2 regions of the Mesorhizobium sp. AR10 genome follow, and region 1 is predicted to be linked to the other one. Evidence: predicted binding sites of a transcription regulator. Region 1 holds the regulator's gene; the other holds the start of a gene.
What was found. Region 1 encodes PhoB, which activates phosphate uptake and scavenging genes when phosphate is short. Its sites were predicted from a motif close to TGTCATNNANCTGTCAT; they were not measured.
Positions count from the first base shown of each region.

Region 2: the regulator PhoB is predicted to act here: its motif matches at 1,683-1,699, upstream of LHFGNBLO_RS07410 (DUF1045 domain-containing protein).

Region 1 covers NZ_CP080524.1:1,657,760-1,661,167, forward strand. The annotation lists gene pstA (phosphate ABC transporter permease PstA) at 1-72, shown strand, start outside; gene pstB (phosphate ABC transporter ATP-binding protein PstB) at 90-914, shown strand; gene phoU (phosphate signaling complex protein PhoU) at 956-1,663, shown strand; gene phoB (phosphate regulon transcriptional regulator PhoB) at 1,680-2,369, shown strand; gene LHFGNBLO_RS11570 (ROK family protein) at 2,385-3,408, opposite strand, start outside.
Region 2 covers NZ_CP080524.1:850,280-853,687, reverse strand. The annotation lists gene iolE (myo-inosose-2 dehydratase) at 1-502, shown strand, start outside; gene LHFGNBLO_RS07420 (DUF3329 domain-containing protein) at 567-779, shown strand; gene iolB (5-deoxy-glucuronate isomerase) at 784-1,596, shown strand; gene LHFGNBLO_RS07410 (DUF1045 domain-containing protein) at 1,740-2,447, shown strand; gene LHFGNBLO_RS07405 (alpha-D-ribose 1-methylphosphonate 5-triphosphate diphosphatase) at 2,486-3,408, shown strand, end outside.

The DNA of each region.
Region 1 (3,408 bases):
CTGCTCGTCTTCCTCATGGCCATGAACATCACCGCAATCGTGCTTCGGCGTCGGTTCGAGCGGCGCTGGTAGAAAAAAGGCATTTTGGTATGAACATCATGACCGAACAGTCCCTTGAAAACGCAGTGGGCGACAAAATGAACGCCAAGTCGAACGAAGTGATCAAGATGCGCGGCGACAAGGTCGGCGTGTTCTACGGCGACAAGCAGGCGCTGTTCGACGTCAATCTCGACGTCCGCCTCAACCAGGTGACGGCGCTGATCGGCCCCTCCGGTTGCGGCAAGTCCACCTTCCTGCGTTGCCTCAACCGCATGAACGACACAATCGACTCGGCGCGGGTGACCGGCAAGATCACGCTGGACGAAGAGGATATCTACGACAAGAACATCGACGTCGTCGAACTCAGGGCGCGTGTCGGCATGGTGTTCCAGAAGCCCAATCCGTTCCCGAAGTCGATCTATGAGAACGTCGCCTATGGCCCGCGCATCCACGGACTGGCAAAGCGTAAGGCTGACATGGACCAGATCGTCGAATCGAGTCTGAAGAAGGCGGCGATCTGGAACGAGGTCAAAGACCGCTTGCAGGAGGCAGGCACCGGCCTTTCCGGCGGCCAGCAGCAACGTCTGTGCATCGCGCGCGCCATCGCCGTGTCGCCCGAGGTGATCCTGATGGACGAGCCCTGTTCGGCACTCGATCCGATCGCCACGGCTCGCGTCGAGGAACTAATCGACGAACTGCGCCAGAACTACACGATCGTCATCGTCACCCACTCGATGCAGCAGGCGGCGCGCGTGTCGCAGCGCACGGCGATGTTCCATCTCGGCTATCTGGTCGAGGAGGGCGCCACCGACAAGATGTTCACCAACCCCGACGACAAGCGCACCCAGGACTACATCACCGGCCGGTTCGGCTGAGCGGTTCTGACAGCGAAGTTTCAGACACGAGGACGAAGATCATGGGTGAACATACCGTCGCGTCGTTCGATGAGGATCTGGAGCAGATCAGCCAGCTGATCCGCGACATGGGCGACCTGGCCCGCTCGATGGTCAGCGGCTCGACCAAGGCGCTGCTCAATTCGGACAACGCATTGGCGCAGCGTGTCGTTTCCGACGACGCCATCATGGATGCGCGTCAGCGCGAGCTCGACGACCGCGCCATCACGCTAATCGCCAAGCGCCAGCCGATGGCCAACGACCTGCGTGCGGTCGTCGGCTCGATCCGCATGGCTGGCGATCTCGAACGTATCGGCGACCTTGCCAAGAACATCGCCAAGCGCGTCGGCACCGTCGGCCTCAGCGTCACGCCGCGCGACCTCTCGCACTCCATCGATGTGATGGCGCAGCTGGTGCTGGTCCAGGTGCAAGGGGTCATCGAGGAATATGCAGCCGCGGACGCAGCAGCGCTCGCCACGCTCAGGAACAACGACGAGCGCATCGACGTCAAATACACCTCGGTGTTTCGCGAGCTTTTGACCTACATGATGGAAGACCCGCGCAACATCACCGCATGCACGCATCTGTTGTTCTGCGCCAAGAATCTCGAGCGCATCGGCGACCATGTCACCAACATCGCCGAAAACGCCTACTATGTGCTGACCGGTTCACAATTGCCTGCCAATCGTCCCAAGCAGGACGAAACGGCGATGTCCGCGCCGGCGGCATGACAGGGGTGACCAGTCGATGATCGCGCCACGCATCATGGTGGTGGAGGACGAGGAGCCGCTAGGCGTGCTGCTCCGCTACAATCTCGAATCCGAGGGCTACCAGGTCGAGGTGGTGACGCGCGGCGACGAGGCTGAAATCCGGCTGCAGGAAAACGTCCCCGATCTTCTGGTGCTGGACTGGATGGTGCCAGCGGTTTCCGGCATCGAGCTTTGTCGGCGCCTCAGGATGCGGCCGGAAACCGAACGGCTGCCGATCATCATGCTGACCGCGCGCGGCGAGGAGAGCGACCGGGTGCGCGGCCTCTCGACGGGGGCCGACGACTATCTGGTCAAACCGTTCTCGACGCCGGAATTCATGGCCAGGGTGAAGGCGTTGCTGCGTCGCGCCAAGCCGGAAGTGCTGTCCAGTGTGCTGAAGGTCGGCGATATCGTGCTCGATCGCGAATCGCACCGGGTCTATCGCAAGAAGAGCGAAATCCGGCTCGGGCCGACCGAATTCCGGCTGCTCGAATTCATGATGCGGCATCCCGGCCGGGTGTTCTCGCGCAGCCAACTGCTCGACAATGTCTGGGGTGAGACGATCTACATCGACGAACGCACGGTGGATGTGCATGTCGGCAGGCTGCGCAAGGCGGTCAACAATGGCCGCATGCCCGACGTCATCCGGACGATCCGTGGTGCGGGATACGCGATCAGGGAAGACTAGTCGCCCGGTTTGAATTCAGGCCACGTTCTTTCCGGTGACCGTTCGGGCCTGCGCGCCTGGTGCGAAAATCTCCTGGTCGACGAAGCTCAGCGCCCGCATGGCGCAGCCTTCGCGGATCAGCGGCAGTTCATTCGGCTCGGTGTCGAAGGAGATCGATTTCGAATGCTGGCCGCCGGCCGTCTGGGCGATGGCCTCGCGCAGTGCCGGCTCGATCAGGTCGAAAGCGGCGGCGCTGACGCCGACCATGGCGACCGGCGCCGGATCGATCAGCGCAAACAGGCTGCCGAGACCGAAGCCCAGCGCTTCACCAGCCTTGCGGTAGGCCTCGCGCTCCGGCCCGTCTTTCTCACGTGCCGCAGCTGCCAGAGTTCGCATGTCGGCGTCGCTGACGTCGGCGACCGGCTCGGCGTCCTCGCCCAATTGCCTGGCGTTGCGCCAGATGGCGTAGTTGCCGGCATAGGCCTCGACGCAGCCGCGCCGCCCACAACGGCAAAGCGCGCCGCCCGGGCGATGGATCATATGGCCGAACTCGCCGCCCGAGGAATGGGTGCCGGTGAACAACTCTCCCTTCAGCACCAGCCCCATGCCGATGCCGTGCGAGAGCAGGATGGCGATGAAGTCGTCACGGTAGCGGTCGGGATCGCGCCACTGCAGCGCCACCGCCATCATGTTGCAGTCGTTTTCCATCGTGGCCGGAATGCCGAATTCGGCCTCCAGTATGTCGGCGAAAGCAATGTCGGTCAGCGGCGTGATCGGTGACCACAGCATGGCGCGCGCGTGGGAATCGGTGATGCCCTGAATGCCCATCGCAATGCGGGCGATGCTGTGGACGTCGAGATCGGCGTCTTCGAGCCGGCGGCGGACGATGGCGACGCATTCCCCGATCAGTTCGTCGCGCGGCATGCTCAGCGTGTCCAGCCGGCGCTGTTCCTCGGCGACCAGCTGGCCGGCATAGTCGATGACGGCGACGGAAAGGAAGTTGAGCGACAGCACCACGGTCATGACCGCCGCGGCTTCCGGATTGAGGCCAAGGCCGACT
Region 2 (3,408 bases), 810 kb from region 1:
CGGCGAATGGTGCGCAGAACAAGGCATGCCGCTCTCTTACCACCATCATATGGCGGCCGTGGTCGAAACCGAGCCGGAGCTCGATGCCTTCATACGCCATTCGGGCGAAGGCATTCCATTGCTGCTCGATGCCGGTCACCTGGCCTTTGCCGGCGGTGACGTGCTGCGCGCCATCGACAATCACCACCGGCGTATCTCGCATGTCCATGTGAAGGATGTGCGCATGGCGGTGATCGACAAGCTCGATCGCAGCAAGCAATCCTTCCTCGATGCCGTCGCCCTTGGTGCCTTCACCGTGCCGGGAGATGGCTCGCTGGATTTCGGCGCCATCGTGAAGAAGTTTGCCGATCATGGCTATGAAGGCTGGTTCGTGGTCGAGGCCGAGCAGGATCCGAAGAAGAATCCGCCGCTCAAGATGGCGCAGGTCGGCTACAAGGAGCTTATGCGGGTGATGACGGCTGCCGGCTACACGGTGGAAACACAGGGCTTCCCCAATGCATGAGCGCTGGATTCCCGGCGACGGACAGCCTATCTGATGACCAGTTGTTGAAGCGCGGATTGGCCCAATGAAAGACTATGAGCACCCGTTCTTCCGGCCCTTGTGGCGGCGCGTTGCCATAGTCGCGGTCTGCCTGGTCTGGTCCGTGATCGAATTTGCCACCGGCACGCCATTCTGGGGCGTTCTCGCCCTTGGTTTCGCCGGTTACGCCGTCTGGCAGTTCTTCTACCTCTACAAGCCGGCCGACCAGAACAAGGTTGACGCCGAACCGAAGGAATAACTCCATGTCGAAACTGCTCGTTAAAGCCGAGAAGGGCCATGGCCGCGTCGCCCATGTGACGCCGAAAAGCGCCGGCTGGACCTATGTCGGTTTCGATCTGCACCGGTTGAGGCCCGGCGAGAGTGCCTCCGGGCAAACGGTGGATCGTGAAATCTGCCTGGTGTTCGTCACCGGCAAGGGCAAGGCGGCAGCCGGCGGCAAGGAGCTCGGCCTGCTCGGCGAGCGCATGTCGCCCTTCGAAGGCAAGCCGTGGTCTGTCTATGTGCCCCAAGGCTCGGACTGGGCGGTCACCGCCGATACCGAACTGGAACTCGCCGTCTGCTCGGCGCCCGGCCTTGGCGGCGGCCTGCCGGTCCGTGTCATCGCGCCGGACGATCTTGGCCAGGAGGTTCGCGGCAAGGGCACCAACACCCGCCATGTCACCAATATCCTGCCGGAGGGAAAACCGGCCGACTCGCTGCTGGTGGTCGAGGTCATCACGCCCGGTGGCCACACGTCGAGCTATCCGCCGCACAAGCACGACCAGGACAATCTGCCGGCCGAATCCTATCTCGAGGAGACCTACTATCACCGTCTCAACCCGCCGCAGGGTTTTGCCTTCCAGCGCGTCTACACCGATGCCGACAAGAATGGCGAGCGCGCACTGGACGAGGCGATGGCGATCGAGGACGGCGATGTCGTGCTGGTGCCCGAGGGCTACCATCCTTGTGCGGCCTGCCACGGCTATGACCTCTACTATCTCAACGTCATGGCCGGGCCGAAGCGGACGTGGAAATTCCACAACGCGCCCGAGCACGAATGGCTGATGAAGGCCTGATCGGTCTTTCCCCGGCTGGTCCAAGACGAAAAAATCGTCGGCTAATGACCTCATTGCGTCGTTTTGTTATCGGAAACGCTGCAAGGCTTCGTCAATCCGTCATGGAAATCGCCTATGGCAGCGAAGCTGACGAAGGACTTCTCATGCGCTACGCCATCTATTTCACCCCCCGGCAGGACGAACCGCTGGCGCGGATCGCCGCCAACTGGCTCGGCCGCGACCCGTTCGGTGCCGTCACCCGGCCGGTCGAGGCAGTCGCCGACCTGTCGGCGGCGGAAGTCGCCTTCCACACCGCTTCGGCGCGGCGCTATGGTTTTCATGCGACGCTGAAGGCACCCTTCCGGCTGGCCGCGAACGAGACCGAAACCTCGCTTCGCACCGCACTCGACGCCTTTGCCGAGGCGACGCCGATGGTGACGATCCCACGCCTGGTCGTCAGCCAGATCGACAGTTTCTTCGCGCTGGTGCCGGAAGCACCGTTGCCGGCGCTCAATCGCTTCGCCGATGATGTCGTGATCGGCTTCGACCGTTTTCGTGCGCCGCTGACCGAATCGGAAATCGAGCGGCGCAGCCCCGATTCGCTGAAGCCGGCCGAATTCCGCAATCTCTGCCAGTGGGGCTACCCCTACGTCTTCGAGACTTTCCGGTTCCACATGACGCTTTCGGGCCGGGCGGGGACACAGGAAAGCCCTCGTCTGCGCTTAGCAATCGACAGCCTGTTTGCGCAGGTGCTGCAACAGCCGGTGCCGGTGGACGCGCTGACCTTGTTTGTCGAAACCGAACCTGGCGCCCCGTTCATGGTGCTTTCCCATCACGCGCTCGGGCATCGCCCGGCCAGAAAAACCGCCTGAATAATCAAGAACTGCCTGACAACCAAGGACCGCCCGAGATGACTGCCGAGACTGTTCTCAACAACGCCCGCATCGTCCTTGCCGACGAGATCGTCGAGGGTTCGCTTGTGCTGCGCGACGGCGTGATCGCCGGCATCGAGGCCGGTACCGGCCGCCTCGGCGAGGACATGGGTGGCGACTTCATCATCCCCGGTCTGGTCGAGTTGCACACCGATCATCTCGAAGGCCACTACGCGCCGCGGCCCAAGGTGCGCTGGAATCCGATCGCCGCGGTACTGGCCCATGACGCGCAGGTGGCGACCGCCGGCATCACCACCGTGCTCGATGCCTTGCGCGTCGGCATGGACGAGGACGCCGACATGACGTCCGACGACATGCGCAAGCTGGCCGATGCGATCGAGGACAGCGTCCAGCAGGACCGGCTGCGGGCCGACCACTTCATCCACCTGCGCTGCGAGGTTTCGGCGCCGGACTGCCTTGCCGCCTTTGTGCATTTCGACAACGATGAACGGGTTAAGATGGCGTCGCTGATGGACCATGCGCCCGGCCAGCGCCAGTTCGTCAACCTCGAAACCTATGCCTACTACTACCAGCGCAAACTGAAGCTGACCGATCGCGACTTCAAGATATTCTGCGAAAAGCGGATGGCGGAGTCGGCGATGAACTCGGCCTCCAACCGGGCAGTGATCGCCGCCGCCTGCCATCAGCGCGGCATCGTGCTGGCCAGCCACGACGACGCCACCACAGGCCATGTCGATGAAGCGATCGAGCAGGGTGTGCGTGTCGCCGAATTCCCGACCACCCAGGAGGCCGCCAGGGCCTCGAAGGAGGCGGGGCTCGGCGTGCTGATGGGCGCGCCCAACGTCATGCGCGGTTCCTCGCATTCGGGCAATGTGTCGGCCCGCACGCTGGCCGGTGACGGCCTGCTCGACATCCTGTCGTCCGACTACATTCCCTTCAG